DNA from 3 places in the Streptomyces clavuligerus genome. Region 1 is predicted to be linked to each of the others. Evidence: riboswitches for the same ligand, from Rfam matches in the RefSeq annotation. Region 1 holds a riboswitch; each other region holds the start of a gene.
What was found. Region 1 has a riboswitch for cyclic di-AMP ahead of CRV15_RS12800 (M23 family metallopeptidase). Riboswitches for the same ligand answer to the same signal wherever they lie in the genome.
Positions count from the first base shown of each region.

Region 2: another riboswitch for cyclic di-AMP. It lies ahead of CRV15_RS17380 (LysM peptidoglycan-binding domain-containing protein); the one in region 1 lies ahead of CRV15_RS12800 (M23 family metallopeptidase).
Region 3: another riboswitch for cyclic di-AMP. It lies ahead of CRV15_RS04985 (M23 family metallopeptidase); the one in region 1 lies ahead of CRV15_RS12800 (M23 family metallopeptidase).

Region 1 is NZ_CP027858.1:3,067,578-3,077,465, reverse strand. It holds gene CRV15_RS12840 (serine hydrolase domain-containing protein) at 1-563, shown strand, start outside; gene CRV15_RS12835 (hypothetical protein) at 674-1,066, shown strand; gene CRV15_RS12830 (methyltransferase domain-containing protein) at 1,166-2,269, shown strand; gene CRV15_RS12825 (HNH endonuclease family protein) at 2,336-3,052, opposite strand; gene CRV15_RS12820 (hypothetical protein) at 3,358-3,648, shown strand; gene CRV15_RS12815 (MerR family transcriptional regulator) at 4,084-4,833, shown strand; tRNA gene CRV15_RS12810 (tRNA-Met) at 5,038-5,111, shown strand; gene CRV15_RS12805 (PP2C family protein-serine/threonine phosphatase) at 5,387-6,544, shown strand; cyclic di-AMP (ydaO/yuaA leader) riboswitch at 6,872-7,028, shown strand; gene CRV15_RS12800 (M23 family metallopeptidase) at 7,040-8,098, shown strand; gene CRV15_RS12795 (PrsW family intramembrane metalloprotease) at 8,542-9,888, opposite strand, start outside.
Region 2 is NZ_CP027858.1:4,130,225-4,140,112, forward strand. It holds gene CRV15_RS17370 (cytochrome P450 family protein) at 1-647, shown strand, start outside; gene CRV15_RS17375 (LysM peptidoglycan-binding domain-containing protein) at 806-1,846, shown strand; cyclic di-AMP (ydaO/yuaA leader) riboswitch at 2,107-2,317, shown strand; gene CRV15_RS17380 (LysM peptidoglycan-binding domain-containing protein) at 2,320-3,081, shown strand; gene eno (phosphopyruvate hydratase) at 3,395-4,681, shown strand; gene CRV15_RS17395 (FtsB family cell division protein) at 4,925-5,395, shown strand; gene CRV15_RS17400 (DUF501 domain-containing protein) at 5,504-6,094, shown strand; gene CRV15_RS17405 (Ppx/GppA phosphatase family protein) at 6,226-7,170, shown strand; gene CRV15_RS17410 (NAD(P)/FAD-dependent oxidoreductase) at 7,537-8,916, shown strand; gene CRV15_RS17415 (SAM-dependent methyltransferase) at 9,330-9,888, shown strand, end outside.
Region 3 is NZ_CP027858.1:1,247,340-1,257,227, reverse strand. It holds gene CRV15_RS04995 (M16 family metallopeptidase) at 1-1,026, shown strand, start outside; gene CRV15_RS04990 (M16 family metallopeptidase) at 1,050-2,417, shown strand; cyclic di-AMP (ydaO/yuaA leader) riboswitch at 2,748-2,908, shown strand; gene CRV15_RS04985 (M23 family metallopeptidase) at 2,922-3,701, shown strand; gene CRV15_RS04980 (GntR family transcriptional regulator) at 4,018-4,689, shown strand; gene CRV15_RS04975 (HPr family phosphocarrier protein) at 4,929-5,210, opposite strand; gene CRV15_RS04970 (bifunctional GNAT family N-acetyltransferase/acetate--CoA ligase family protein) at 5,419-9,030, shown strand; gene CRV15_RS04965 (DUF5998 family protein) at 9,078-9,692, shown strand; gene CRV15_RS04960 (alkaline phosphatase family protein) at 9,692-9,888, shown strand, end outside.

The DNA.
Region 1 (9,888 bases):
CCGGGCTGATCATCCAGAAGGTGACCGGACGGTCCTACGAGAACGAGGTCGAACGGCGGGTGCTGCGCCCCCTGGGTATGCGGGACACCTCCCTGCCCCGCCACTCGGTGACACTGCCCCGGCCCTCGGGCCGCGGCTACACCAAGGTCCCGTTCGGCGACCCCGCCGGAGCCGTGCACGACGGCACCGCGCTGAACACCTCCACCGGCTGGGCCGCCGGGGACATCATCTCGACGACCGGCGATCTCCAGCGTTTCGTCCGTGCCCTGATGTCCGGGCGGCTGCTGCCCCCCGCGCAGCAGAAGGAGCTGACCACGACCGTGCCGACCACCGAGGAGGGCCACCGCTACGGGCTCGGTGTGGGCTGGACGACGCTGCCGTGCGGGGTCGGGATATGGGGGCACGCCGGTGGAATCCATGGTTCCCGCACCGGTGTGTACGCCGACGGGCGGGGCGGACGGTCCCTCGTCGTGAACGCCAACGCCGACTGGGCCGGCAGTCCCGAGGCGGCGCTGAACGCGGCGTTCTGCCCGCCGGAGCCCCGGTCCGGTCCATCGGCGTAACGGACGCCGACAGCGCCCTGTTCAGCGATTCAGCGCCGGTCAGGGGCGGTGCGGGAGCGTGCGCGCATTGCTGTACTGTCCACCTTCACATTCCTACTTCAGGGGGACACATGCGTACCAGAGCCACCGCCACCGCCGCCGCCGTGGGCGTGCTGCTCGCCGTGCTGACCGCGTGCGGGGAGACCGAGGAGAAGAAGGCGGACGCCGGAGCCTGCAAGGCGGCCGTGGCCAAGGTCCTTGAGGACAGCGCCTCGGACGGCAAGCTGAAGGACGGCGAGCGGCCGAAGGGCTGTGAGGGGCTGAGCGACAAGGAGCTGGAGAAGATCACCAAGGACGCCGCTCAGGAGTTCCTGGACAAGAAGAAGAAGGAGTTCACCGAGGACCTCAAGAAGGACGCCGACAAGCTGGTGGACCAGGGGACGGGGGCCGGCGAGGACGTCGGCAAGGAGCTGGACGACGCGCTCAAGGAGCTGGAGAAGGCGACCAGCGCGCCCAACCCGTAAGGCACGGAGGCCATCTGGGGCCGTAACACGCCAGATGGCCGAATCCCTGGCCGAAGAGTACGTGGTGCGTAGTACGCGTCACGAAGCACTCTGAGGGGCATGCGTACCCAGGATGCCCAGACGCTCGTCCTCTGCACCCTCGCCGACGGCCCGCTGCACGGATACGCGATCAATACCGCGATCGAGAGGCTGTCGGGCAGTCGGCTCGGCCCCGGCAGCCTCTATGGAGCCCTCAACCGGCTGGAGGCCAAGGGGCTCGTCGAACCGCTGGAGGGCCAGGGCCGCGCCCGGCCCGTGCGGATCACCGCGCAGGGGCGGGCGGTGCTGGAGCGGGAGGCACGCTCGATGGCCCGTGTGAGCGACCGGGTCTTCGAGTCCGTGCCGCCCGACGAGATCCACTACCTCGACCGGGTCGCCGCCGGCCGGGCCGGGCGCTCGTACAAGAAGGTCATGCTCGACGCCCTGGCGGCCCGGCCCGGGCACACCGCCCTCGACCTCGGGTGCGGTCCGGGCACCGACCTCGGCGCGCTCGCCGAGGCGGTAGCACCGGATTCCGGTTCCGGTTCCGCTGACGGCCGTCGCGAGGACAAGGGCACCGGCCCCTGTCCCGGGCGCGTGATCGGCGTCGACATCAGCGAGGAGATGGCAGCACAGGCCCGGGAACGGACCGCGGGGCTCCGTCCGGTCCGGATCCGCGTCGCCGACATGCACCGGCTGCCGTTCGCCGACCGCAGCGCCGACCGGGCCCGCACCGACCGCGCGCTCCAGCACGTCGACGATCCCGTCCGGGTGCTCGCCGAGATCCGACGGGTACTGCGGCCCGGCGGGCGGCTGGTGCTCGGCGAGCCCGACTGGGACTCCCTCACCGTCGACCACCCCGACCGGGAGACGTCCCGCGCCTACACCCGTTTTGTCGCCGACCGGGTGATCCGGAACGGGACCCTCGGCCGGGAACTGCCCCGGCTCGCCCTCGCCGCCGGATTCACCGTTCCGGCCGTGCTGCCCGTCGTCTCCGTCTTCCGCGATGTGCGGTCCGCCGACGCGATCCTGGGGCTGAAACGGACCACCGAACGGGCCGTAGCCGCCGGATATCTCACCGACACCGCCGCCCGGGACTGGCTGGACCACCTGGCCACCGGGCCGTTCCTCGCCGCCGTGACGCTGTATGTGGTGGTCGCGGCGGTGCCGCTGGAGATCGGCTGAGGCCACTGGGGGCAGGGAGCGGCCCGCCGCTCCCCTGTCCTCCCGGGCCGGTATCGAGGGGACAGGCTACGGCGCGGTCTCCCAGCTCACCGTGGTCGTCGGGCAGCCCGCCGCGACCGTGAACAGCCTCTCCCGCTCGGTTCCGTCGACGGTGAGGTTCCAGCGGAGCTTGGTCGCCGTCCACTCCGCGACATAGCGGCAGAGCGCGCTCTGAGCCGGAGGCAGCCACTCCGCCGGGTCCTGGTCGGCCTTGGAACGGTTCGCCCGCGCGGTGACCGCCACCAGCGAGGACGCCTGGCCCTGGTCGTTCGCGTACGCCTCCCGGCGGCCCGGGTCCCAGCCGTGGGCGCCGGAGTCCCATGCCTCGGCCAGCGGAACCATATGGTCGATGTCCAGTGCCGTGGCAGGGGTCACCCGCACCTCGTCGTAGTACGACAGCCACATCCCGCCCGTCAGCGCGCAGCCGGGGCCGACCGTGGGCGGCTCGACGGCCTCCGCGATCAGCACCTCGTTACGGGTGTTGCAGCCGTCGCGGAGGTTCAGCCCCGCGTTCCAGTGCCGGAAGAGATTCCGGCTGTAGCCGGTCCGGTTCTCGTCGGCGATGACCAGCCGCCCGACGGCGACCCCGAGCCGCGCGGTCTCGGCACGGAGTCCCGGGGCACCACCCGGCGCGTCAGGGGAGGAAACAGAGGAAACAGAGGAAATAGAGGCAGCAGAGGCAGCAGAGGTAGCGGTGGAGGCGGTGGAGGCGGAAGCCGGAGGAACGAAGGAGAAAGCGAGCACGGCACAGGCCGCGGCGACGGCGGTACGCCTCAGATGAGTGATCACGTCACCCGAATTACGGGCAGACCACCCCGAAGCGGTGCAGCGAAACGAACGATTGCGCCAGACGGGCTCAGGAGTTCACCCGTTCCGCCCTCTCACGGGTGCCCCGGACGGCGTAGGAGTGCTTCATTCCGCCGCTCGCTGACGTACAGGTGTTCGTATGGACCTACTTGCGGAGGTACGGCGGGAACGCCCTCGCCCCTTGCGGGTCAATCCCCGTCCACGGCCCGTGACTCCAGCCCCTTTTGGCCGTTTGTCCCGGCATGACCAAGACATACCGTGCCCTTGCGACCGCCGTCCTCGCCGCCGGGGCCTCCGTCCTCTCCATCGCCGGGGCCACCGCTTCCCCCGTGCCCGCCCCTGCGGCCCCCACCGCGCCCGCTCCCCAGGGCTCCGCCGTCGAGCAGGTGCTGAACAGCGTCAACGGCCTGAGCCAGCTCAACCAGCTCAGCACCCTCACGGACGCCCCCGGCCAGCTCACCGCCCCCGCGACCGACCCGCTCACCACGCTCACGGGGTCCGTCACCGGTCTGACGAGCACGGTCCAGCCGTAGCCGAGCTCCGCCTCTCACCAGCCCCGTCGGGACCCGGACTCCCAGAGGATCCCGCCGGAACCCCCACTCCCAGGGGAACCACCAGGACCTCCACTCCCAGGAGATCTGTCTCTATCCCCACTCCCAGGGGAATCGCCTTACCCCCCGATCTCAGGGAACTCCCCGATCACAGGGGAAACCCGACCTCCGGGGACACACATCGACGGGGCCTCCCTCCCAGGGGCCCCGTCGCTCATGAGCGCCCGTTGTCCACAGGAGCGCGTCGTCCATGAGCGCCCGCCGTGCACAAGTACCCGTCGTGCACGAGCCCCCGTCGTCCAGGGGAGCAGGGCGTCCCTGGTGGGGCGCGTCGCCCGTCCGCAGCCCCGGAAACGGCACTGTCCCCCGGAAACGGCGCTTGACCTTTACGCAGCGTCAACTTCTACCGTTCAGGTCATGGAGTGGTCGATCCAGGAGATCGCCCGGCGCGCCGGGACGACGAGCCGGACCCTGCGGCACTACGGGGACGTGGGGCTGCTGCACCCCAGCCGGGTGGGGGCCCATGGCTATCGCTACTACGGACCCGAGGCCCTGGTGCGTCTCCAGCGCATTCTGCTGCTGCGCGAGCTGGGGCTCGGTCTGCCCGCGATCGCCGAGGTGCTCGAAGGGGAGCGGGACGCCGCGGCGGCCCTGCGGACCCATCTGGAACTGCTGGAGCTGGAGCGCGAGCGCGTCGGCCGGCAGATCGCCTCGGTGCGGACCACCCTTCACAAGATCGAGACAGGGGAGGACCTCATGCCCGAGGACGTATTGGACGGTTTCGACCACACGCGGTACGAGCAGGAGGTCACCGAGCGCTGGGGCCGGGAGGCGTACCGGCGCGGTGACCAGTGGTGGCGCTCGCTGAGCGAGTCACGGCGGCGCGCGTACCAGGAGGAGCAGAAGGAGATCGCCCGTGCCTTCGGCCAGGCGCTGGCGGACGGTCTGGCCGCCGGCAGCGGGGCGGCGCAGGGGCTCGCCCACCGGCAGTATCTGTGGCTTTCGGTCTTCGAGCCGCCCTCCAGGTCCCATTTCGCCGGACTGGGGGAGATGTACGTCGCGGATCATCGCTTCGGCGCGCACTACGACCGGCACGGGGCCGGGACGGCGCTGTTCGTCCGTGACGCGATGGCGGTCTACGCGGAACGGAATCTGACCGACGGCTGACCCGCGGCTGACCGGCCATTCGACCTCCGATCTCTGACCTCCGACCCCCGATCTCCACTCTCCGGCCCGCCGCCGGTCGGGCCGTCTGCCTGATTTATCCCTCTATGTTGCTGTTCGATCGCGGCTGATCGTCGACCGATTACGAGCCGGACGGAAAAAGTGGAGTGGATCTTGCTCGGGATGGCGTAAGGTTGTGTTCACCGACGCGGGGTGGAGCAGCTCGGTAGCTCGCTGGGCTCATAACCCAGAGGTCGCAGGTTCAAATCCTGTCCCCGCTACTGAAAGACCGTGGCCCGGCACTTCGAACCGAAGTGCCGGGCCATTGTCGTATCCGGACCTGCCCCCTCCCGCGGTCCAGGTCGTGCCCGCCCCGCCCCGGCCGGGACCGGGCCGTGTCCGCCCCGGGGCGGACACGGAACCGAAACCGAGGCCGGGGCGGCCGCTCGCCCGGTTGGACGGTGGCGGCTCGCCTCCCCCGCCGATTCCGGCCAGCCTGAAGGGGGCGCGGCAACCGTGTCCGCGGCGATCGGCGGACCGGTCAGGAGAGGCCCCCTTGGCGCAGGCAGAGCAGCGGAGCGGATACGGCGGTCGCCGCTTCGTCCGGATGCTCCCCGCGCTGATGATCGTCGCCGGAACGGTCTTCGACCTGTCCACCCCGCCCCGCTACACCGCCGCCCCGATGTTCACGGCGGCCCCGCTGATCGCCGCGCCCTTCTTCTCCTGGCGCGCCACCCTGCTGACGGGGATCACGGCGGTCTGCGGGGTGGTCGGGCTCCACCTCTACAAGGGCACGATGGACGAGCCCACGGCGTACACCGAGCTGTTCACCGTGATCACGGTCTCCGCCCTGGCACTGGTGATCAACCGGGTCATCCAGCGCAGCAGTGAGCGGCTGGCCTCCGCCCGGGTGATCGCCGAGACCGCACAGCGCGCCGTACTGCCCACCCCCGCCGAGCGGATCGGCGGACTCCGGATCGCTGCCCGCTATGAGGCCGCCCTCGCCGACGCCTTCATCGGCGGCGATCTCTTCGCCGTGCAGGACACCCCGCACGGGGTCCGGCTCGTGGTGGGCGACGTCCGCGGCAAGGGGCTGGGCGCGGTGGAGGCGGTGGCGGTCGCGATCGGCGCGTTCCGGGAGGCGGCGGAGCAGGAGACGACCCTGGAGGGCGTCACCGGGCGGCTGGAACGGGCGCTGCTCAGGGAGGCGCAGCGGCGGGAGACCCTGGACGCGGTCGAGGCGTTCACCACCGCCGTCCTCGCCGAGATCCCCCGGGGCACCGGGGTCGTCCGGCTGGTGAACCGGGGCCACCCCGAGCCGCTGCTGCTGCGCCCGGACGGCGGTCTGGACGTCCTGGAGCCGACGGAGCCCGCGCTGCCCCTGGGCATGGCCGAGCTGGGCGTCTGGCCGGACCGCGCCGAGGAGTACCCGCTGCCGCCCGGCACGACCCTGCTTCTCTACACCGACGGACTCTCCGAGGCGAGGGACGCGAAGGGACGCTTCTACGATCCCGCCGAGCGGCTGGCGGGCAGGGTGTTCCCGGGGCCGGGGGAGCTGCTGGACGAACTCCTGGACGATGTGCGGCGGCACACCGGCGGCGGTGCCACCGACGACATGGCGCTGCTCGCGGTGGCCCGGCCGCCCGATGCCCCGGGACCGCCGGGGGACCGCCGCCGCTGGCGCTCCCTAGGCGGTCCGCGCCCTCCCCGGTGAGCATTCCGGTGAGGCTCCGGTGAGGGCTGGGGTGAGGGCTGGGGTGAGGACGACTCGGCGAGCGCTTCAGAGCGGCGGTCATAAAGGGTCCGTAAAGGGCTGCACGCTCCGTAGTCGGAAGGCAGCCCTCCGATAACAATTGATGCACAGTCAGATGAACGAGGTTTTTCGACACTCGCTCAAGTCGCCCGAATCCGTCCGCTTATGCCGGGGTAAGTCCAAGGCAAAGAGAGTAAAGATCGTCTGGTGCAACTTGGAATCCGGTCCGCGTGTCTATTAACGTTCGATAACGCAGCGCGGTCGTCCCAGCCGCCGTCAGGGCGGCACCGTGCGCGTGCGCCGAATCCCGCGAGGGAACCGGGGAACCACCTTTTGGGGTGAATCGGGCTTCATCCGCCGTGCAGTTCGCGGTGGAGGCCGCCCGTAGGAGACCTTCCTGCTCCGAACCCGTCAGCTAACCCGGTAGGCGAGAAGGAAGGAAAGGAGTGCGCCTCGGTGGCGTCCAACAGCCCTGCCCCGGAAAACCCCTTCGGGTCCGGTGTCTTCAGCGAGGATGGGGCGGCTGCGTCCCCCGGTGTCTGGAACCCTTCCGCGGAAACGGTTCGCCCTGTGCGCGGCCGTCACCGTCAGCGGGTGCTGAAGCAGCGCGGCGGTATCGCCCGTAGCTCCACCGTGCTCGGTGTCGGCGTGATGGCGGCCGTCGGCGCGGGTGGCATCGCCACCGCCCAGGACAAGCCCGCCGTCTCGATCTCCCTCCCCGACGCCAAGTCCCTGCCCGGCGTCGGTTCGCTGGTCTCCGGCGACGAGGGGTCGACAGCGGACGAGAACGCTCCGACCGCCGCGATGGGACTCGCGGCCCAGCAGACCGGGGAGCAGCAGACCGCCGCCGAGGCGCTGCGCTCCCGGATCCTGGAGCAGGCCGAGGAGCAGCAGTCGAGCGCCGACGCCGCCGCCCGTGCCGCCACCGAGCTGGAGGCCGCCGAGCAGGCCGCCGCCCAGGCGGAGAAGGCCGAGCGCGCCGCCGAGGCGAAGGCGAAGAAGGAGGCCGAGGCGGAGGCCGAGGCCAAGCGGAAGGCCGAGGAAGAGGCGAAGGCCAAGGCGAAGGCCGAAGAAGAGCGGAAGGCGGAGGAGGAGCGCCGGGCCCGGCTCGCGAACAGCTTCTCGCTGCCCACCTCCAGCTATGTGATCACCTCCACCTATGGCCAGTCCGGCTCGATGTGGTCCTCCGGTCAGCACACCGGTCTGGACTTCGCGGCCGCGGCCGGCACCCCGGTCAAGGCGGTCGGCAGCGGCACCATCACGGCGGCGGGCTGGGCGGGCCCCTACGGCTACCGCATCCTGCTCCAGCTGTCGGACGGTACGGAGATCCTGTACGCCCACCTCTCCTCGATGACCGTCGGCGTCGGCCAGCAGGTGTCCGCGGGCGAGACGATCGGCCGGGTCGGCGACTCCGGCAATGTGACCGGCAACCACCTCCACCTGGAGGTCAAGACCTCCGGCGGTGCCGCTGTCGACCCGATGGCCTGGTTGCAGAACAAGGGCCTCGCTGTCTGATCGAGCCCCAGGGCCCCTGAATCCAGGGGCCCTGCGGTCGTTTCGGGGCCGTTCGCACAGCCCGCGCGACGCTGGATCCCTCTGCGGTGCCCCGGTACGCCTCTGCGGTGGGTGACACGTGTCACCCACCCCAGGTGTCCCCCGTTCCCCTTGTCCCGCAGCCCCGTTCCGCCTCCGCCCCGTGCCCGTTCCGCCTCCGCCCCGTGCCCGTTCCGCCCCCGCTCCGTCCTCTCCGTCGCCGCCCCGACCGGCGGTTTCAGCGGCGGCAAAGCCCCCACCGGCACCCTTGTCGGTGAACCGGCCCACCGGTGGACGGACGACGGGCACCCGGCGGCGGAACCCGTTCTCCGGCGGCCCTGGCGCACACCCCCCGATGCCAGGGCCGCCGGTTCCTCCGTTCCGGCACGGGCCGGTCGGACCGGACCCCTTCCGGCGCGGGACGGTCAGGCGCGATACGGGTTGTAGGTCTCGTAGTCCCGGTACGGCGGCGGTACCCAGACCCGGCCCGTCGCCCGGGCGGCGTAGGTCAGCGCCGGGGAGGCCACCGCCTTCCGCTGCCACATGTGGTGCAGCAGCTCCTGTTCACGGGCGACGAAGTCCGGGACCTCCACCCCCCGTTCGGCCCGGTGCCGCAGAAACGCCAGCGAGGTCGCGAACCGCTGGTACTCCGTCACCGTGTGCGCCGCGGCCGGGCCGTGCGCGTGCCGGGCGGCGGTGCGGGCCATCGTGCGCGCCTTCATCGAGGACAGGGCCTGGGGTTCAGCCGGGGCGATCCACCCCGCGATCGCGTACTTCGGCAGTTCGGCGGCTATCGTCCGCAGCTCGCTCTGCCGGGACCAGATCGCCAGCCAGGTCAGCAGCCCGAAGGCGGGCACCATGAACATCCCGTACACCGCGTAGAAACCGAGCGGGCCCAGATACGAGGCCGACCCGTTCCAGAGGGCGTGGACACCCATCGCGAGCAGGACGCCGAGCACCGGCAGCAGGGTGCGGCGGGTCGTGCGCGACCGCGGGGCCATGGCCGCCATGCCGAAGCCGATCCCGGCGAGCACGGTGAAGAGCGGATGCGCGAACGGCGACATCACGATCCGGACGAAGAAGGTCGCGGCGGTCACCGACGGCAGCCCCGAGTAGCCGAGCTGCTGATCCTCGCCGAAGGCGTTGCCCAGATAGAGGATGTTCTCGGTGAACGCGAAACCGGTGGCGGTGAATCCGGCGATCACCACCCCGTCGACGATCCCGTTGAAGTCCCTGCGCCGGAAGAAGAAGATCAACGCGATGGCCACCGCCTTGGCGCTCTCCTCCACCACCGGTGCGATGACCGTGGCGCCGATGGAGTGGGCGTCGGTGGTGTCGGCGGTGGCCGTGGCTATCCAGCGGGTCGCGAAGGTGTTCGCCAGGATCGCGATCAGCGCGGCGGCGAAGGCGCCCCAGGCGAAGGAGAAGATCAGATTCAGCCAGGGGCCCGGCTCCACCCGGTCCAGCCAGCGGAAGGCGGCGATCAGCAGCGGCACCGGCAGGGTGGCGAGTCCGAGTCCGACGAGGAACCCCTCGGTTCCGGTCTCCTCCCGCACCAGCGCGAGGATCACCAGGGCGCAGAGGGCGAGCAGCGTGATCAGGATTCCGGCTCTGATCGCCTTCGACTGCCAGAGCCGGGAGACCCGCCGGGGCTTGTAGCGCCAGCGGGAGCGCTCCGGGACGGCGTCGAACCTCGGGTCCTGGCGGAAGGCGGGCACCGCTGGTCCCGCCGGTCCTGCTGTCGGCCCGGGCGCGGGCGCGGAGGCGTCCGG
Region 2 (9,888 bases), 1.1 Mb from region 1:
CCGACGACCTGATCTCGGGTCTGATCCGGGCCAGTGACCACGGCGAGCACCTCACCGAGAACGAGGCCGCCGCCATGGCCTTCATCCTGCTCTTCGCGGGGTTCGAGACCACCGTCAATCTGATCGGCAACGGCACCTTCGCCCTGCTGCGCCACCCGGAGCAGCGCGAGCGGCTCCAGCGCTCCCTCGCGGCGGGCGAGAGCGGGCTGCTGGAGACCGGGGTGGAGGAGCTGCTCCGCCACGACGGGCCGGTGGAGATGGCGACCTGGCGGTTCGCCACCGAACCGCTGGTGATCGGGGGGCAGCGGATAGCGGCGGGCGATCCGGTGCTGGTGGTGCTCGCCGCCGCCGACCGCGATCCGGAGCGGTTCGGCGAACCGGATGTCCTGGACCTTGCGCGGCGTGACAATCAGCACCTCGGCTACGGGCACGGCATCCACTACTGCCTGGGCGCGCCGCTCGCCCGGCTGGAGGCGCAGACCGCGCTGGCGACCCTCTTCACCCGCCTTCCCGAGCTGCGGCTCTCGGTCGATCCGTCCGAATTGCGCTGGCGCGGCGGCCTGATCATGAGGGGACTTCGGACCCTCCCCGTCACGTTCTCTCCCGCCCCGCGCCACGCGGAAATTGATGGCGTGTCAGGATCGTGATATTCGCGTGATCTCCGCTGCATCGACTTGTGACTGATGTTCGACTGCCGCTACGTTCACCCCGTCTCAGCAGTCTCGCGAAAGGCAACCGCATGCTCTCCGGGAATGGTCGACATCGCCGACCCCGTCAGGCTCCGGCTCTCGTCGTCGCGGCAGGAGTGACGGGCTCGGCCATCGCGCTCCCGCTTCTGGGCGCGGGTTCGGCGACGGCGGCCGACTCCGCCGTCTGGGACCGGGTCGCCGAGTGCGAGAGCGGGGGCGCCTGGAGCGCCGACACCGGCAACGGCTACTACGGCGGCCTCCAGATGTCGCAGCAGACCTGGGAGGCGTACGGCGGTCTGGAGTACGCCTCGGGCCCGGACCTCGCGAGCCGTTCGCAGCAGATAACCGTGGCCGAGAAGGTCCTGGCGGCCGAGGGCGCCAAGGCGTGGGCCTCGTGCGCCGGGATGGCCGGTCTGGCCGTCCCGGGCGCCGACGCCGCCCCGAAGAAGGCCACGGGCGCCACCGAGGACGCCGCGCCGTCCGGCGCGCGCTCCGGCGGCGCCGACGCCGACAGCGGGCCGTCCGGGAAGGCGCGGGCGGGGGACGCGGCCCCGTCGGCCGCCGCCGGGAAGGACAAGGGCGCCACGGACCGGAACGCGGAGCAGGGGTCCCCGGCTCCCGCCCGCACCCAGGGCGTGGGCAACGGCACCGACAGCGCCCCGGCGGCGGGGAAGGGCACGCCCGCTCCGACCGGCGGCGGCAAGCACCGGGGCGCGCCCGCCGAGGAGTCCGCCGCGCGGGCGGAGAAGACGGCGGGGACGGCCGACCGGGACGGGACGGCGGGGCAGGACGCGGCGTCCGCCCCGGCCGCCGGGTCCACCGCGTCCGAGGCGGCGACCGCCGACACCGGCGCGGCGCCCCAGGACCGCGCCACCGGCACCGCCGACCGCCCCTCGCGCGCCGGTGAGGCCCGTACGGAGCTGACGGCGGACACCGCCGCCACCGCCGCCGACAGGGCCACGGCCGCCGGTGCGGCGGACACCTCTCCCTCCTCGTACACGGTCCAGCCCGGCGACAGCCTCTCCGTCATCGCGGCGGAGAAGGACGTCGACGGCGGCTGGAACTCCCTGTACGAGCGGAACAAGGACACCGTCGGTGCCGATCCGGACCTCATCCACCCTGGTCAGAGCCTGGATCTGGAGAACGCCCAGCAGTAGTTGTGTCGGGGTTTGTCCTGGTTTGCAGAAATGAGACAAGGGTCTCTTTGCGAAAACGGGCGAACCCCGCGCAGCGGAATCTCGGATTCCAGCCCCCACCTGCGGAAACGAAGGTATCCGGAGTGGCGAGATGGGCGATTTTTCCTCGATGTTCTCCTTTGAACATCAGGAAGAGCTGTGATTCGGTCTGAACCGCTCGCCACAGCGGGCACCAACGACCGTCACGCCGAATCCTGCCGTCGGTCGGGGGGCATCAGTCGACGCGCAGAGCGCCGAAGGCAGGAGCGGGGGACCCAAGGTAAGCGCCGGTCCCGGTCGCTGACGGACGGTTCGGTGCACGAGGAGTGCGCCGGAACCGGACGCCGGTGGGCCGACCGGCTTGGGGTGGAGCCGCGCGCAAGGACGCGCGGCCGGGCAACTCACACGGCCCGAACCCGACAGCTCACCTCGTAGGCGTCGGTGAGGAGACCTCCATGCTGTTTTCCGGCAAGGGCAAGCACCGTCGTCCCACGGCCCTCAACCGTGCCACCCGTATCGTCGCGTTCGCCGGTGTGACCGGTGCCGCCGTCGCCGCCCCGCTGGCCGGTGCGAGCACCGCCACCGCCGCCACCGCCGCCGAGTGGGACAAGGTCGCCCAGTGCGAGTCCGGCGGCAACTGGTCCATCAACACCGGCAACGGCTACTACGGCGGCCTCCAGTTCTCGACCTCCACCTGGGCCGCGTACGGCGGTACCGCCTACGCCCCGACCGCCGACAAGGCCACCAAGGCGCAGCAGATCGCCATCGCCGAGAAGACCCTCGCGGGTCAGGGCAAGGGCGCCTGGCCGAAGTGCGGTGTGGGCCTGTCCAACACCCCGTACGGCAGCGCCGCCCCGGCCCCGGCCCAGCCCAAGCCGCAGCAGCAGGCGCCGAAGCAGGTGCAGCAGGCCCCGAAGCAGCAGACCGCCCCGGCGCCGCAGCAGCGCGCCGAGGCCCCGACCACCCGTTCCGTGGAGCGCACCGCCCCGGCCCCGGTCCAGCAGGCGCCGCAGCAGGCCGCCCCGCAGACCCAGGCCCCGGCCAAGGGCTTCCTGAAGGGTGACGGCGAGTACGAGGTCAAGGCCGGTGACACCCTCAGCTCCATCGCCGAGGACCACAAGGTCAAGGGCGGCTGGCAGAAGCTGTTCCAGCTCAACGAGGACATCGTCGACAACGCCGACGTGATCTACGTGGGTCAGCAGCTCCACCTGCGCTGAGCCCCGCCCTCCCCCGATGCCCCGGGAAGCCCCGGGTGACGGACCGCCCCGGTCCGGTGCGCTTCCCCCCGTGCGCGCCGGACCGGGGCTCTGTCATGTCCGGGCCCCTGGCCCGGCCAGGGGCCCGGCGCCGCAGCTCCCGGGAATCGCTACTCGGCAGTAGCTATGCAGCGGTCTGCCCCGCTCTGCTCTACTTCTTTACCTTTTTCGTCCCAGCGGGCGGGCATCCGCCCGGATGGACCCCGCCCGCCGGTTAGGCTCTTGTCGCAAGGCCAACGGAGCCCTGCACCCATGCGTCACATCCCAGAAGGAGATGCTCGTGCCGTCCATCGACGTCGTCGTAGCCCGGGAAATCCTGGACTCCCGAGGCAACCCCACGGTCGAGGTCGAGGTTGGCCTCGACGACGGCAGCACGGGTCGTGCCGCCGTTCCGTCCGGTGCCTCCACCGGTGCCTTCGAGGCCATCGAGCTCCGCGACGGTGACCCGAACCGTTACCAGGGCAAGGGTGTCGAGAAGGCCGTCCTCGCCGTCATCGAGCAGATCGGCCCGGAGCTGGTCGGCTACGACGCCACCGAGCAGCGCCTGATCGACCAGGCGATGTTCGACCTGGACGCCACCGAGAACAAGGGCTCCCTCGGCGCCAACGCCATCCTGGGTGTCTCCCTCGCCGTGGCCCACGCCGCCTCCGAGGCGTCCGACCTGCCGCTCTTCCGCTACCTCGGCGGCCCGAACGCGCACCTGCTGCCCGTTCCGATGATGAACATCCTCAACGGTGGCTCCCACGCGGACTCCAACGTCGACATCCAGGAGTTCATGATCGCCCCGATCGGCGCGGAGTCCTTCTCCGAGGCCCTGCGCTGGGGCACCGAGGTCTACCACACCCTCAAGAAGGTCCTGAAGCAGAAGGGCCTGGCCACCGGCCTCGGCGACGAGGGCGGCTTCGCCCCGAACCTGGACTCCAACCGCGCCGCCCTGGACCTGATCCTTGAGGCGATCAAGGAGGCCGGTTACGTCCCGGGCAAGGACATCGCGCTGGCGCTCGACGTCGCCGCCTCCGAGTTCTACAAGGACGGCGTCTACGAGTTCGAGGGCAAGCCCCTCTCCGCGGCCGAGCTGACCGAGTACTACGAGGAGCTGGTCGCGGCCTACCCGCTCGTCTCCATCGAGGACCCGCTCTTCGAGGACGACTGGGCCGGCTGGAAGGTCCTCACCGACAAGCTGGGCACCAAGGTCCAGATCGTCGGCGACGACCTCTTCGTCACCAACCCGGAGCGCCTGGCCCGCGGCATCGAGGAGGGCTCCGCGAACGCCCTGCTCGTCAAGGTCAACCAGATCGGTTCGCTGACCGAGACCCTGGACGCCGTGGAGCTGGCCCAGCGCAACGGCTTCAAGTGCATGATGTCCCACCGCTCCGGCGAGACCGAGGACGTCACCATCGCCGACCTGGCCGTCGCCACCAACTGCGGCCAGATCAAGACCGGCGCCCCGGCCCGCTCCGAGCGCGTGGCCAAGTACAACCAGCTCCTGCGCATCGAGGAGATCCTGGACGACGCGGCCGTCTACGCGGGCCGCAGCGCGTTCCCCCGCTTCAAGGGCTGACCGCCCCGGGAGCCGATGGCCGGACGGACCGGGGAAGATCCCCGGGGCCGCCCGGCCCGGCTCCTGGCCCGTCGTACCGGCGTCCCCGGCCGCGGTCCCGTACCGTGTCCGGGGACGCGTCCGCGTCCGCGTCCCCGGACACGACAGGGGACGCCGCCCGGTGCGAGCGAACAAACGCGAGCGAGCAAAGCGGCGAAACCGGCGGAAGCGGCGGAAGCGGCGAACAGGGGAGGCGGGATACGAATGGCCGGGAAGAACCGCGACCGGTTCTCCACCGCGACCAGGCTGCGGCTGATCGGTGAGCAGACCGCCGCCCGGGTGTACCGCTCCCAGAACCGGCGCCAGGCCCGCCGCTCCCGGCTCACGGGCCGCGCCGCCTTCCTCGCGCTCGTCGTCTGCTCGCTGGTGGTCGCCCTCGCGTACCCGATGCGGCAGTACATCGCCCAGCGCGGCGAGATGGCCGAGCAGCGGGAGAGAATGGCGGAGGCCGAGCGCGCGGTCGAACAGCTCCGGGACGAGAAGGCCCGGCTCCAGGACGACCGTTATATCCGGCGGCTGGCACGGGAGCATCTGCACTATGTGCTGCCGGGCGAGGCCGGATACACGATGATCGACCCCGGCGCCGAGCCCCGTGAGCGGCCCGGGGACGACGTGGACGGCCGGGCCTGGTACTCCAGGGTCTGGGACGGCGTCGACAGCGCGGACCGCCGCTGAGCCGGACCTCCCCCCGGTCCACCACCCCGACCCGCCGCCGGACCGCCGGAGCGGCACCCCGGCGTCCGCCCCGGCGAAACCACCGAGACGAGCAGAGCCAAGGCAGGCATGGAAACCCCTCCTCCCCACACCGAACCGACCGAGCCGACCGAAGCGGACATCGCCGCCTTCAAGGAGCAGCTCGGCCGCCCGCCGCGCGGGCTGCGCGCGATCGCGCACCGCTGCCCCTGCGGGCAGCCGGATGTCGTCGAGACCGCGCCCCGGCTGCCCGACGGCACCCCGTTCCCGACGCTCTACTACCTGACCTGCCCCCGGGCCGCGTCCGCGATCGGCACGCTGGAGGCGAACGGGGTGATGAAGGAGATGTCGGAGCGGCTGGAGTCCGATCCGGAGCTGGCCGCGGCCTACCGGGCGGCGCACGAGGACTACATCGCCCGCCGCGACGCCATCGAGGTGCTGGCGGGCTTCCCCAGCGCGGGCGGCATGCCGGACCGGGTGAAGTGCCTCCATGTGCTGGTCGGCCACTCGCTGGCCGCGGGCCCCGGGGTCAACCCGCTGGGTGACGAGACCATCGCCATGCTCCCCGAGTGGTGGCGCAAGGGCCCCTGCGTCACGCCCTGCGAGCCGTCTTCCGCCGAGCCGTCCTCCGCTGAGCCGTCCGAGCCGTCCGAGCCGTCGCCCGGGCAGCCCTCCGCGTAGCCGCTCGCACAGCCGTCCGGGCTTTCGGGCTCTCGGGCTTTTCGGGCCGTCGCCCGTGCGGCCCCCGGGCTCCGGACCCGTACGCGCACCCCGTCCCGTCCTTCCGTCCTCCCCCTCCCAGGAGCCACGCCATGACCCGGGTCGCCGCCGTCGACTGCGGTACCAACTCCATCCGTCTGCTGGTCGCCGATGTGGACCCGCACGCGGGCACGCTGGCCGAGCTGGACCGCCGGATGACCATCGTCCGGCTCGGCCAGGGCGTCGACCGCACCGGCCGCTTCGCCCCGGAGGCGCTGGAGCGCACCTTCGCGGCCTGCCGGGAGTACGCGGCGGTCATCGCGGAGCTGGGCGCGGAGCGGGTGCTCTTCGTGGCGACGTCCGCCTCCCGGGACGTCTCCAACCGGGACGAGTTCGTCGCCGGGGTGCGCGGCATCCTCGGGGTGGACCCCGAGGTGATCAGCGGTGAGCTGGAGGCCGAGTTCTCCTTCACCGGCGCCACCCTGGAGCTGGCCGAGGGGCCCGGGGCCGAGGAGCGGCTGGTCGTGGACATCGGCGGCGGCTCCACCGAGTTCGTCGTCGGCCGGGAGCACGTCGAGGCGTCCCGTTCGGTGAACATCGGCTGTGTCCGGCTCACCGAGCGCCATGTGCGCAGCGACCCGCCCGCCGAGGCGGAGCTGGCGGCGGTCCGCGCCGATGTGGTGGCGGCGCTCGACACCGTCGAGGAGACCGTGCCGCTCCGGGGGGTGCGGACCCTGGTGGGCCTGGCCGGCTCGGTGACCACCGTGGCCGCGATCGCACTTGGCCTGGACCACTACGACCGGCAGGTCATCCACCGCTCCCGGATCTCGTACGAGCAGGTCGCGGCCGTCACCCGACGGCTGCTGGGCGCCACCCGCGAGGAGCGGGCCGCGATCTCCGTGATGCATCCGGGGCGGGTCGACGTCATTGTCTCGGGTGCGCTGATCCTCCTCACGATCATGGAGCGGATCGGTGCCGCCGAGGTGATCGTCAGCGAGAACGACATCCTGGACGGCATCGCGCTCCGGGCCGCGGAGGACCCCGCTCCGGTGGACTGAACCCCCGCCGGACGGCACCTCGGAGAGCCCCGCGAAGCAAGTTCGTGAAGTTCTTCACAAGGAAAAGGCCCCTGATGGGTGCCGCGAAAGGACAAAAGGCCCGCTCCTGGGGGCCATTCGGCCCCAGGGGTGGGGGGCGGGACGGTCACCGGCACATGTCAGCCGTGTGAACGGCGCCGGTGGTTCATATGTAAAGAACGGTTAAGTGCCAGCTCACAGGCCATGTCGGGGCGCTGGAGGGGGTGGTGGTTCACCCGCTCGGGCGCCTCTTCGGCGCCAAAAGCGGCGCAGTTTAGCACGGGTCACCCAACAACATGTGAAGGGGCTCACGAGCACCCCTCCACAGGGGGGTGGATACTCGATGGCATGAGCACCACGGAGCGTCCCAGGATCCTCGTAGTAGGCGGTGGGTACGTAGGCCTGTACGCGGCGCGCCGCATTCTGAAGAAGATGCGGTACGGCGAAGCGACCGTCACGGTCGTGGACCCGCGCTCGTACATGACGTACCAGCCCTTCCTCCCCGAAGCCGCCGCCGGCAGCATCTCGCCCCGGCATGTCGTCGTCCCGCTGCGACGCGTGCTGCCCAAGGCGGAGGTGCTCACCGGCCGGGTCACCACCATCGACCAGGACCGCAAGGTCGCCACCGTCGCGCCGCTCGTCGGCGAGGCGTACGAGCTGCCCTTCGACTACCTGGTGATCGCCCTCGGCGCGGTCTCCCGTACCTTCCCGATCCCCGGCCTCGCCGAGCAGGGCATCGGTATGAAGGGCGTCGAGGAGGCCATCGGGCTGCGCAACCATGTGCTCGAACAGCTCGACAAGGCCGACTCCACGACCGATGAGGAGGTCCGCCGCAAGGCGCTGACCTTCGTCTTCGTGGGCGGTGGCTTCGCCGGCGCGGAGACCATCGGCGAGGTGGAGGACCTGGCGCGCGACGCCGCGAAGTACTACCGGAGTGTGAAGCGCGAGGACATGCGCTTCATCCTGGTCGACGCCGCCGACAAGATCCTTCCCGAGGTGGGCCCCAAGCTCGGCCAGTACGGCAAGGAGCACCTTGAGGGCCGCGGCATCGAGATCTACCTCCAGACCTCGATGGACTCCTGCGTCGACGGGCACGTGGTGCTCAAGAACGGCCTGGAGGTCGACGCCAACACCGTCGTCTGGACCGCCGGTGTGAAGCCGAACCCGGCGCTCGCCCGCTTCGGTCTGCCGCTCGGCCCGCGCGGCCACGTGGACACCCAGACCACGCTTCAGGTGCAGGGCAGCGACTACATCTGGGCCGCGGGCGACAACGCCCAGATCCCGGACGTGGCCGCCCGCAAGGCCGGTGTCGAGAACGCCTGGTGCCCGCCGAACGCCCAGCACGCGCTGCGCCAGGCCAAGGTCCTCGGCGACAACGTCGTCTCCGGTATGCGGGGCTTCCCGCAGACGGAGTACAGCCACGCCAACAAGGGCGCGGTCGCGGGCCTCGGTCTGCACAAGGGCGTCGCGATGATCGTCATGGGCAAGATGAAGATCAAGGTCCGCGGCCGTCTCGCCTGGTACATGCACCGTGGCTACCACGGCATGGCCATGCCGACCTTCAACCGTAAGATCCGGGTCTTCGCCGACTGGACGCTCGGCATGTTCCTCAAGCGCGAGGTCGTCTCGCTCGGCGCGATCCACGCCCCGCGCGAGGAGTTCTACGAGGCCGCCAAGCCCGCCCCGGCCGTCGCCGCCCCGGCGCCGGAGAAGGCCAAGGCTTCCTGACCCCTGGCTCAGCCTGTCCGAAGGGCCGCCCGCCATCCGTGGTGCGGGCGGCCCTTCGGCGTACCCGGGGCCGGTCCGGGGCGGCCCTCCCGCGTGCCCGGGGCCCGGGCGGGAGCGCGCTGCGGCCGGGCGGCGACCGGCGGGGGGTGCGCCGGGGCCGCGTGGCGACCGGGTCCGGGGCCCCGGTCCGGAACCGTCCGGGGCGGCCCTCCCGCGCACCCGGCTCCGCTCCGGGACCGTCCGGGAGCGGGCCCCTTCGGCCGGTGGGATCGCCGCCGTGCGGGCGGACCATGGAGCAAACCGTGCGGTAACGGGCGAACGCGGGGAAGTACCCACCGTGCGCGACGTGTCCTGGGCGGACCCCGGCAGGTCGGAACACCCGCATCGACCGACCCCACCCGGAGGTGTGCCCCATGGCCGACGCCGCAGCGCGGTTGACGAACCTCGTCGAAGAGCTGTTCGGTACCCCCTTCCCGCTCCGGCTGCGGACCTGGGACGGCTCCACGGCCGGACCCCCCGGCGGCCCCGTGCTCGTGGTCCGCCACCGGCGGGCCCTGCGGCGGCTGCTCTGGCGGCCCGGGGAGGTCGGCCTGGCCCGGGGCTGGGTCGCCGGGGAACTCGACGTCGACGGCGACCTCTACACCGCGCTCGACCAGCTCACCGCCTTCGCCGCGCGGCGGCGCGGAACGATCGGCCTCTCCCCGCGCGACCCCCGGCAACGCGCCGCCCTGCGCGCCCTGATCGGCCTGGCCGGTCTGCTGCCCCCGCCACCCCCGCCCCCCGAGGAGGTCCGCCGCTCCGCGGGCGTCTCCCACACCCGGCGCCGCGACCGGGCCGCCATCAGCCACCACTACGACGTGGGCAACGAGTTCTACGCGCTCGTCCTCGGCCCGTCCATGGTCTACTCCTGCGCCTACTGGGACACCGCGACCGTCACCGCCCCCGACGGGAGCCGCACCGGCTTCACCCTGG
Region 3 (9,888 bases), 1.8 Mb from region 1:
CTTGAGCTGGCGCTCTGGCTGGAGGCCGACCGCATGGGCTCCCTGCTGGCCGCCCTCGACGACGAGTCGATGGAGAACCAGCGCGACGTGGTCAAGAACGAGCGCCGCCAGCGCTACGACAACGTGCCCTACGGCACCGCGTTCGAGAAGCTGACCGCCCTCGCCTACCCCGAGGGCCACCCGTACCACCACACGCCCATCGGCTCCATGGCCGACCTGGACGCCGCCACGCTGGAGGACGCCCGCGCGTTCTTCCGTACGTACTACGCGCCGAACAACGCGGTGCTCTCGGTCGTCGGCGACATCGACCCGGAGCAGACCCTCGCCTGGGTGGAGAAGTACTTCGGCTCCATCCCCGGCCACGACGGCAAGCCCGCGCCGCGCGACGGCTCCCTCCCGGACGTCATCGGGGAGCAGCTCCGCGAGGTCGTCGAGGAGGACGTGCCCGCGCGCGCCCTGATGGCCGCCTACCGGCTGCCGCACGACGGCACCCGTGAGTGCGACGCCGTCGACCTGGCGCTCACCGTCCTCGGCGGCGGCGAGTCCTCCCGGCTGCACAACCGGCTGGTGCGCCGCGACCGGACGGCCGTGGGGGCCGGCTTCGGCCTGCTGCGGCTGGCCGGGGCGCCCTCCCTGGGCTGGCTGGACGTGAAGATCTCCGGCGGGGTCGAGGTCGGGACGATCGAGGTCGCCGTCGACGAGGAGCTGGCCCGGTTCGCCGCGGACGGCCCCACCCCCGAGGAGATGGAGCGGGCCCAGGCCCAGCTGGAGCGCGAATGGCTGGACCGGCTCTCCACCGTCGCCGGCCGCGCCGACGAACTCTGCCGGTACGCGGTGCTCTTCGGTGACCCGCAGCTCGCGCTCACCGCCGTCGAGCGCATCCTCACGGTCACCGCCGACGAGGTGCGCGAGGCCGCCGCGGCCCGGCTGCGGCCGGACAACCGCGCGGTGCTGGTGTACGAGCCGCTCGCCGCCGAGGCGGCCGGGCAGAGTGACGAGACCGACGAAGAAGGGGCGGGCCAGTGACCGACGCCGAGCCGCTGACCACCATGGAGTTCCACCCCCAGCCGCAGGCGGGCCGGGCCAGGCCGTGGGCCTTCCCCGCGCCCGAGCGCGGCGCGCTGGACAACGGGCTGACGGTGCTGCACTGCCACCGCCCCGGCCAGCAGGTCGTGGCCGTGGAGATCCTGCTCGACGCCCCGCTCGACGCGGAGCCCGAAGGACTCGACGGCATCGCCACGATCATGGCCCGTGCGCTGTCCGAGGGCACCGACAAGCGCTCCGCCGAGGAGTTCGCCGCCGAGCTGGAGCGCTGCGGGGCCACCCTCGACGCGCACGCCGACCACTCCGGTGTACGGATCTCGCTGGAGGTCCCCGCCTCCCGGCTGCCCAAGGGCCTCGGGCTGCTCGCCGAGGCCCTGCGCGCGCCCGCGTTCCTCGACACCGAGATCGAGCGGCTGGTGCGCAACCGGCTGGACGAGATCCCCCACGAGACGGCCAACCCGTCCCGGCGCGCCGCCAAGGAGCTGTACAAGCAGCTCTTCCCGGCCTCGCTGCGGATGTCCCGGCCGCGCCAGGGCAGCGAGGAGACCGTCGCCCGGATCGACTCCACGGCCGTGCGGGCGTTCTTCGAGACCCATGTCCGCCCGGCGACCGCGACCCTGGTCGTCGTCGGCGACTTCACCGGGATCGACCTGGACGCGGTGCTCGCCGACACCCTCGGGGAGTGGACGGGCGAGGCGGGCGCGCTCCGTCCCGTGCCGGCGGTCTCCGCGGACGACGCCGGACGGGTGATCGTCGTGGACCGCCCCGGCGCGGTGCAGACCCAGCTCCTCATCGGCCGGGTGGGCCCGGACCGCCACGACCGTGTCTGGGCGGCCCAGGTGCTCGGCGCGTACTGCCTCGGCGGCACCCTCACCTCACGGCTCGACCGGGTGCTGCGCGAGGAGAAGGGCTACACCTACGGCGTCCGCGCCTTCGGGCAGGTGCTGCGGTCCGCGCCCGACGGCTCGGGCGCCTCGCTGCTCGCCATCAGCGGCTCGGTGGACACCCCCAACACGGGCCCGGCGCTGGAGGACCTGTGGCAGGTGCTGCGGGTGCTGGCCGCCGAGGGGCTGACCGACGCCGAGCGGGACGCCGCCGTGCAGAACCTGGTGGGTGTCGCACCGCTGCGCTACGAGACGGCCGCCTCCGTCGCGGGCACGCTGGCCGACCAGGTCGAGCAGTATCTGCCCGACGACTACCAGGCGCGGCTGTACGCGCGGCTGGCGGAGACGGGGACCGTGGAGGCGACGGCGGCCGTCGTCAGCGCCTTCCCGGTGGACCGGCTGGTCACGGTGCTCGTCGGGGACGCCGCGCAGATCGCGGCGCCCGTGGAGGCGCTGGGCATCGGCAAGGTCACGGTCGTCACGGGCTGACCTCCCGGGCGGCCGGACCCCGTGACCGGCCGTGCGGCGTACGGACGTACGGCGGCCGGACCCCGTGACCGGCCGGACTCCCGTGACCGGCCGTGCGCCCGGCTGTGCGACCGGCTCCGCGACGCGTGGACGGAACCCCGGCGGTGCTCTGACCGCCGGGGTTCCGCTGTACTTGCTCTACATTTGCCCGGTTTTGAGGAAATGTCATGGGGCTTCTCCTGTCTGGGCTGTGGCATAGCCAACAAAATCCGTCGTCTGTTTGGCGAACCGGAGGTGACGCCCGTAGCGTCGACGCGGCTGTTCGCCCGCTCCACGCCGCGTCCGCGGCACGGACAGCCATCGCCGAGTCCCCACCGGGTGCGAGCCCAGGGGAGCCGGGGACCCACCGTCCCCAGGGGTGAATCGGGCGCCTTCGCACCGCGGAGGGGTCCGTAGGAGACCTTCCTGCTCCGAACCCGTCAGCTAACCCGGTAGGCGAGAAGGAAGGAAAGGATCAGCCTCTTCATGGCGTTGACCCGCTCCACCGGGAAGCACCGCGCCCCGAGCCGTGCGACCCTCCGAGGCGCCAACATCGCCCGCGCGGCCACGCTCGCCACCACGGGCGTCTGCGGCTCCCTCGCCACCCCGGCCCTGGCCGCGGAGAGCACGGCACCGGCCGCGTCCTCCGAGGACACCGGCACCTTCATGATCCTCGCCGCGGACGCCGAGGCCGACTCGCTCGCCGACGAGGTCGCCGACCAGGCCGTCACCCAGAAGCGCGAGGCCATCGCCCGCGAGGAGGCCGCCGAGGAGGCCCGCCGCAAGGCCGAGGCCCGTGAGCGGGAGGCCCAGGAGGCCCGGGAGCGCGCCGCCCGCGAGGCCGAGCGCGAGCGTCTGATGAACACGTATCAGGCGCCCGTCAGCGGCGGGGTCTCCACCGCGTACCAGACCGGCGGCGCCTACTGGTCCTCCGGCAGCCACTCCGGCATCGACTTCCACGCCTCCTACGGAACCTCCGTGGTCTCCGTGGGCGCGGGCACCGTCGTCGAGGCCGGCTGGGGCGGTGCCTACGGCAACAACGTCGTGATCCGGATGAACGACGGCTCGTACACCCAGTACGGCCATCTGGCGGCGGTCCATGTCGCCGCCGGGCAGAGCGTGCTGCCGGGCCAGCAGATCGGTCTCGCCGGGTCCACCGGCAACTCCACCGGCGCGCACCTCCACTTCGAGGCCCGCACCGGCGCCGAGTACGGGTCCGACGTCGACCCGGTCGCGTATCTCCGTTCCCACGGCGTGCACGTCTGACATCTCTCCGCGCGCCGTGCGGCGCGCGCCCGGGGCCCCGTCGCGTATCCACGCGGCGGGGCCCCGGCCGTCCTCCGGCCGCCGTCGCGCGGGCCCGTGCGGCGCTCCTGGCCCCGGGTGCCGCCGGACCCGGTGGCATCCGGCCGCTGGCACGTGTCCCGGGCACTGGCCGGAAGCGAGCGACGCCGCACGCCGTCCCACGGGGAAAGGGGCTCCGCTGCAATAGAGTCGCCGGACGCGCGGCACAGGCGCCGTGCGGCCCCCGGCAGCCGTCCGGCCCGGGGCGCGAGCGGCGGATCACAGCGGAGGTTCGGTCATGCGCGTCCCCGCGCACTCGGTCTGCACGGCGATCCGCGACGACATCGTCTCCGGGGTCTTCCCGCGCGGCGCCAAACTCACCGAGGAGCAGCTCGCCCGCCGCTACGGCGTCTCCCGTATCCCCGTGCGCGAGGCCCTGCGGACCCTGGAGGCCGAGGGGTTCGTGGTGACGCAGCGGCACGCCGGTGCGCATGTCGCGGAGCTGAGCGAGCAGGAGGCCGCGGATCTGCTGGAGGTGCGGATGCTGCTGGAGCCCCTGGGCGCGGCCCGCGCGGCCCGGCGGCGCACCGAGGCCCATCTGCGGGTGCTGCGTGGCCTGGTGCGGCTCGGGCAGGAGCGGGCCCGCCGGGGCCAGGCGGAGGATCTGCGGGCGCTGGGCGGCTGGTTCCACGAGACCCTGGCGCAGGCGTCCGTCAGCCCGGGGCTGATCGCCCTGCTCACCCAGTTGCGGCACAAGATCGCGTGGATGTACGCGGTGGAGCAGCCCGCCGAGCCCGTCGCGTACTGGGCGGAGCACGGCGCGATCCTGGACGCGGTGGCCCGGGGGGACGCGGAGCGGGCGCGGGCCCTGACCGCGCTGCACGCCGAGCGGAACGCCGGGGCGCACCGGCTGCGGACCTCCCACCCGGTCCGCCCGCCCCGCCGCGGGCTGGCGCCCGCCCGCCCCTGAGGCGGGGAGAGGGGAACGGGGAAACGGTGGCGCGGGCGGGTCGCGGCGGCATGGAACCGCGCCGCGAAGGGGTGGGCCGAGGCGCGGAAGGCGGGCGGCGGAGGCGCGAGAGGCCGCGGAACCTCGCCGCCTGCCGCCCCGGGCCCGCGCACGGATCGTCGCGGAGACACGAAAAGGCCGCGGACCCCGGTGTCGTGTCGTCACGGGAAGTCCGCGGCCCCTGAGCGGTGCCGGACGGGTCAGACCGTCTCCGGCAGCTCCTCCAGGCCCTCGGCCACCAGCTTGGCCAGGCGGTCGAGCGCGGCGTCCGCGCCCTCGGCCTCGGAGGCCAGCACGATCTCCTCGCCACCCCGGGCGCCCAGGCCGAGCACCGCCAGCATGGAGGCGGCGTTGACGGGGTTGCCGTCGGCCTTGGCGATGGTCACCGGCACGCCGGACGCGGCGGCGGCGCGGACGAACAGGGAAGCGGGTCGGGCGTGCAGGCCCTCGGCCCAGCCGACGTTGACACGGCGCTCAGCCATGGTGGTGCCCTTCGGGGGGAAATGGGTTGTCTAGACCAGTGTGCCATGGTACGGGCCCCGCCCCGTGCCGTCCGGGGGCGAACCAGCCGCGCCGACGGGGCCCCCAGGGAGCCCCGGATGGCCCCCGCCACCCCGGCCGGCCGTTCCGACCTCGCCTTTCTCCTCCCGCAGAGCTTCGTGACCGCTCCGACCGCCGTACGCTTTCGCCATGCGCACCCGGCCGGAACAGACCTATCCCGACCACTGGGAGGCCGATGTGGTGCTGCGCGACGGCAGCACCGCGCGTATCCGGCCGATCACGCCCGATGACGCCGGGCGGCTGGTCAGCTTCTATGAACAGGTCTCGGACGAGTCCAAGTACTACCGGTTCTTCGCGCCCTACCCCCGGCTGACCGACAGGGACGTCCACCGCTTCACCCACCACGACTACGTGGACCGCGTGGGACTCGCCGTCACCGTCGGCGGGGAGATCATCGCCACCGTCCGCTACGACCGGATCGACGGCCTCGGACGCCCCGCTTCCGCCCCCGCCGAAGAGGCCGAGGTCGCCTTCCTCGTCCAGGACGCGCACCAGGGGCGCGGGGTCGCGTCGGCGCTGCTCGAACACATCGCGGCGGTGGCACGGGAGCGGGGGGTGCGGCGGTTCGTGGCGGAGGTGCTGCCCGCCAACACCAAGATGATCAAGGTGTTCCGGGACGCCGGGTACACCCAGCGGCGCAGCTTCGAGGACGGCTCCGTCCATCTGACGCTCGATCTGGAGCCCACCGAGAAGTCGCTCGCCGTCCAGCGGGGCCGGGAGCAGCGCGCCGAGGCCCGCTCCGTGCAGCGGCTGCTCGCACCCGGCTCGGTGGCGGTCATCGGCACCGGCCGCGCCTCCGGCGGCATGGGCCGCACCGTCCTGCGCAACATCCTGGACTCCGGCTACAGAGGCCGTCTCTACGCGGTGAACCGCGCCTTCGGCGGCGGCCGGACCGAGGTGGAGGGCGTGCCCGCGTTCCGTTCCGTCGCGGAGATCGCCGCCGCGACGGGGGAGGCCGTCGACCTCGCCGTGGTCGCCGTACCGGTGGAGCGGGTGCCCGAGGCCGTCGCGGACTGCGGTGAGCACGGGGTGCGCGGACTGGTGGTGCTCACCGCCGGGTACGCCGAGAGCGGCGCGGAGGGACGGCGGCGGCAGCGGGAACTCGTCCGCCGCGCCCGCTCGTACGGGATGCGGATCATCGGCCCCAACTCGCTCGGCATCATCAGCACCGCCGACGCGGTACGGCTGAACGCCTCGCTCGCCCCCGGGTCGCCCGCGCCGGGGCGGATCGGGCTCTTCACCCAGTCCGGTGCGATCGGGATCGCGCTCCTGTCGGAGCTGCACCGCCGGGGCGCCGGGCTCTCGACGTTCATCTCGTCGGGGAACCGCGCCGACGTCTCCGGCAACGACTTCCTCCAGTACTGGTACGACGACCCCGACACCGATGTGGTCCTGATGTACCTGGAGTCGATCGGCAACCCGCGCAAGTTCACCCGGCTCGCCCGGCGTACGGCGGCGGTCAAGCCGCTCGTGGTCGTCAAGGGCGCCCGGCACAGCGGCAGCGAGCCGCCCGGGCACGCCGTCCCGGCCACCCGGATCCCGGACGCGGCGGTCGGGGCGCTGCTGCGGCAGGCCGGGGTGATCCGTGTGGACACGGTCACGGAACTCATCGACGTGGGACTGCTGCTCGCCGGTCAGCCGCTGCCGGCCGGGCCGAGGGTGGCGATCCTCGGGAACTCCGAGTCGCTGGGGCTGCTCACCTATGACGCCTGTCTGACGGAAGGACTGCGTCCGCAGCCGCCGCTCGACCTGACCACGGACGCCACCCCGGCGGACTTCCGGGCGGCGCTCGCCCGGGCCCTCGCCGACGACGGCTGCGACGCGGTCGTGGTGACCGCGATCCCCTGGGTGGGCGAGCACGGGGCGACGGAGTCGGGCGACGGCGAAGTGCTGGCGCGGGCGCTGCGGGCCGCGGTCGCGGAGTCGGGCCGGACGAAGCCGGTCGCGGTGGTCCACGTGGAACTCCGCGGCCTCGCCGAAGCCCTGGCGGCCGTCCGCGGCTCCACCGACGACGCGCCCGCCCCGCCCGGTGACGGCGGCTTGGTGGGGGAGGTGCGGCGGTCGGGTGCCCCCGGTGCTTCGGTATCCGCCCCGGAGGCCCGTGGCTCCGGCCTGCCGTCGGCCGCGGGACGGGCTCCCGCTCCCGGTGGCCCGGTGCCGTCCGCTCCCGGTGCCCGGCCGTCCGTGCCGCCCGGTGGCGGTCCCGCTCCGTCGTCGGACGGGTCCGTGCCCGGAGCGGACGCCCGGTCGGGCGGGGCGGCCGCGCCGGTGTCCTCGGCGCGCGGTGACGGCGGCCCGGTGCGGGAGGTCCGGTCGTCCGGTGGCGGTCCCGGTCCGTTGTCGGGCGGGTCTCCGCGGGGCGGCGGGGAAGGCGTCCCGGTGTCCGGGGTCCCCGGGGAGCCGGTGCACGGGGCGGACACCCCGTCGGGTGGCGCGGCGGTGTCCGTTCCCGGCGGTGGGCCGGTGCCGACCGGTCCGGAGGTTCCGGTGTCCGCCGCGCCGGGCGCTCCGGCATCCGCCCCGGAGGCTCGCGGCTCCGGTCTGCCGTCGTCCGCTCCCGGTGCCGGGCCGTCCGTGCCGCCCGGTGATGGTTCCGGTCCGCTGTCGGGCGGGTCTCCGCGGGGCGGCGGAGAAGGCGTCCCGGTGTCCGGTTCCTCCGAGGGGTCGGTGCACGGGGCGGATGCCCGGTCGACGGGGGATGGCGGGGCGGTGTCCGTTCCCGGCGGCGGCCCTGTGCCGCCCGGTGCGTCCGCCGCGCGCGGTGACGGCGGCCCGGTGCGGGAGGTCCGGTCGTCCGCCCCGTCCGGTGGCGGTTCCGGTCTGTCGTCGGGCGGGTCCGTGCCGGAGGCCGGCGCCGGGCCGGGCGAGTGGGACGGCGGCGGGCGGATTCCCGGGTATCCGGCGGCCGAGCGGGCCGTCCGGGCGCTGTCCGAGGCGGTGCGGTACGCCCGCTGGCGGCGGCAGGCGGCCGAGCCGGGGCGGGTGCCCGAGTTCGAGGACATCGACGAGGTGGGCGCGGCGGCGCTCATCGAGCGGCTGCTCGACGAGGACGGCAGCGGCACCCTCCCCGCGGCGGACGCCCACGCCCTCCTCGGCCGGTACGGCATCCGCGTCCGCGCCGCCCTGCCCGCCCCCGGCCCCGACGACGCCGCCGGGGCGGCGGCCCGGCTCGGCTACCCCGTCGCGCTCAAGACCACCGCGCCCCAGCTCCGCCACCGCCCCGACCTCGGCGGCGTCCGCCTCGACCTCGCCGACGAGGCACAGCTCCGCCTCGCCTACCGCGAGCTGACCGAACAGCTCGGCCCGCCCGACGCGCTGCGCCCCGTGGTCCAGTCCATGGCCCCCCGGGGCGTCGACACCGTGGTCCGCGCGGCCGTCGATCCCGCCGTGGGCGCCGTCCTCTCCTTCGGTCTCGCGGGAGCCGCGTCCGAGCTGCTGGGGGACACCTCCCACCGGCTCGTCCCCGCCACCGTCCGGGACGCCGCCGAACTCGTCCGGGGCATCCGGACGGCTCCCCTCCTCTTCGGCTGGCGCGGCTCCGCCCCCGTCGACACCCCCGCGCTCGAAGAGCTGCTGTTGCGGGTATCACGACTGGTGGACGGCCACCCGGAAGTGGTCTCGATCAGTCTTGAACCCGTCGTCGTGGCGCAACGCGGACTCTCCGTGCTCGGTGCCTCCGTCCGGCTGGCCCCCGCCGCCACCTTCACTGACCTGGGGCCGCGCCGTCTCCCGAGCTACTGAGCACTCCTGGGCGATGTGAGCGCCCGGCGCCCCCGGGGCCCCGTAGGATGGACCGCATGGCGAAGACCGGTACGACGACCCAGGGGCTGCGCGCGGCGATCGAGCGCAGCGGCTACTACCCGGCTCTGGTGGCCGAGGCGGTGGAGGCCGCTGTCGGCGGAGAGCAGATCGGGTCGTACCTGGTGCACCAGGAGACCACCTTCGACGCCAACGAGGTACGCCGCCATGTGACCGTCCTCGTCCTCACCGGCAACCGCTTCATCGTCAGCCACACCGATGAGCAGGCCGCCGACTCCAGCTCCCCGACCCCGTACGCCACCACCTCCACCGAATCGGTGAAGCTGGACCGGATCTCCTCCGTCGTCGTCAGCAGAGTCGTGGCCAACCCCGAGGCGTACACACCCGGCACCCTGCCCCGTGAGGTCGTGCTCACCATCGGCTGGGGCGCGGTCTCCCGGCTCGACCTGGAGCCCGCCGCCTGCGGCGACCCGAACTGCGAGGCCGACCACGGCTACACCGGCAGCTCCACCGCCGACGATCTGAGCCTGCGGGTCAGCGAGGCCGGCGACGGCCCCGACACCGTCCGGCAGACCCTCGCCTTCGCCCAGGCGCTCTCCGAAGCCACGGCGGCCACGGCGACCCCGTCCGGCGCCACCCGCTGATGGTCCAGCCCGCCACCCCCGCCGCCGTCTGGCCGGACGAGCCCGAACCGCTCGCCGTCGGCAGCGCCCCCGTACCCGCGTACGGACGGGGCTCGCTCGCCGATCTGCTGCCGACCCTCGCGGCCGGACTCGGCGTCCCCGGCCTGGAGCCGCTCATCGGCGAGCTGACCCCCGCCGACCGCAACTGCGTCTTCCT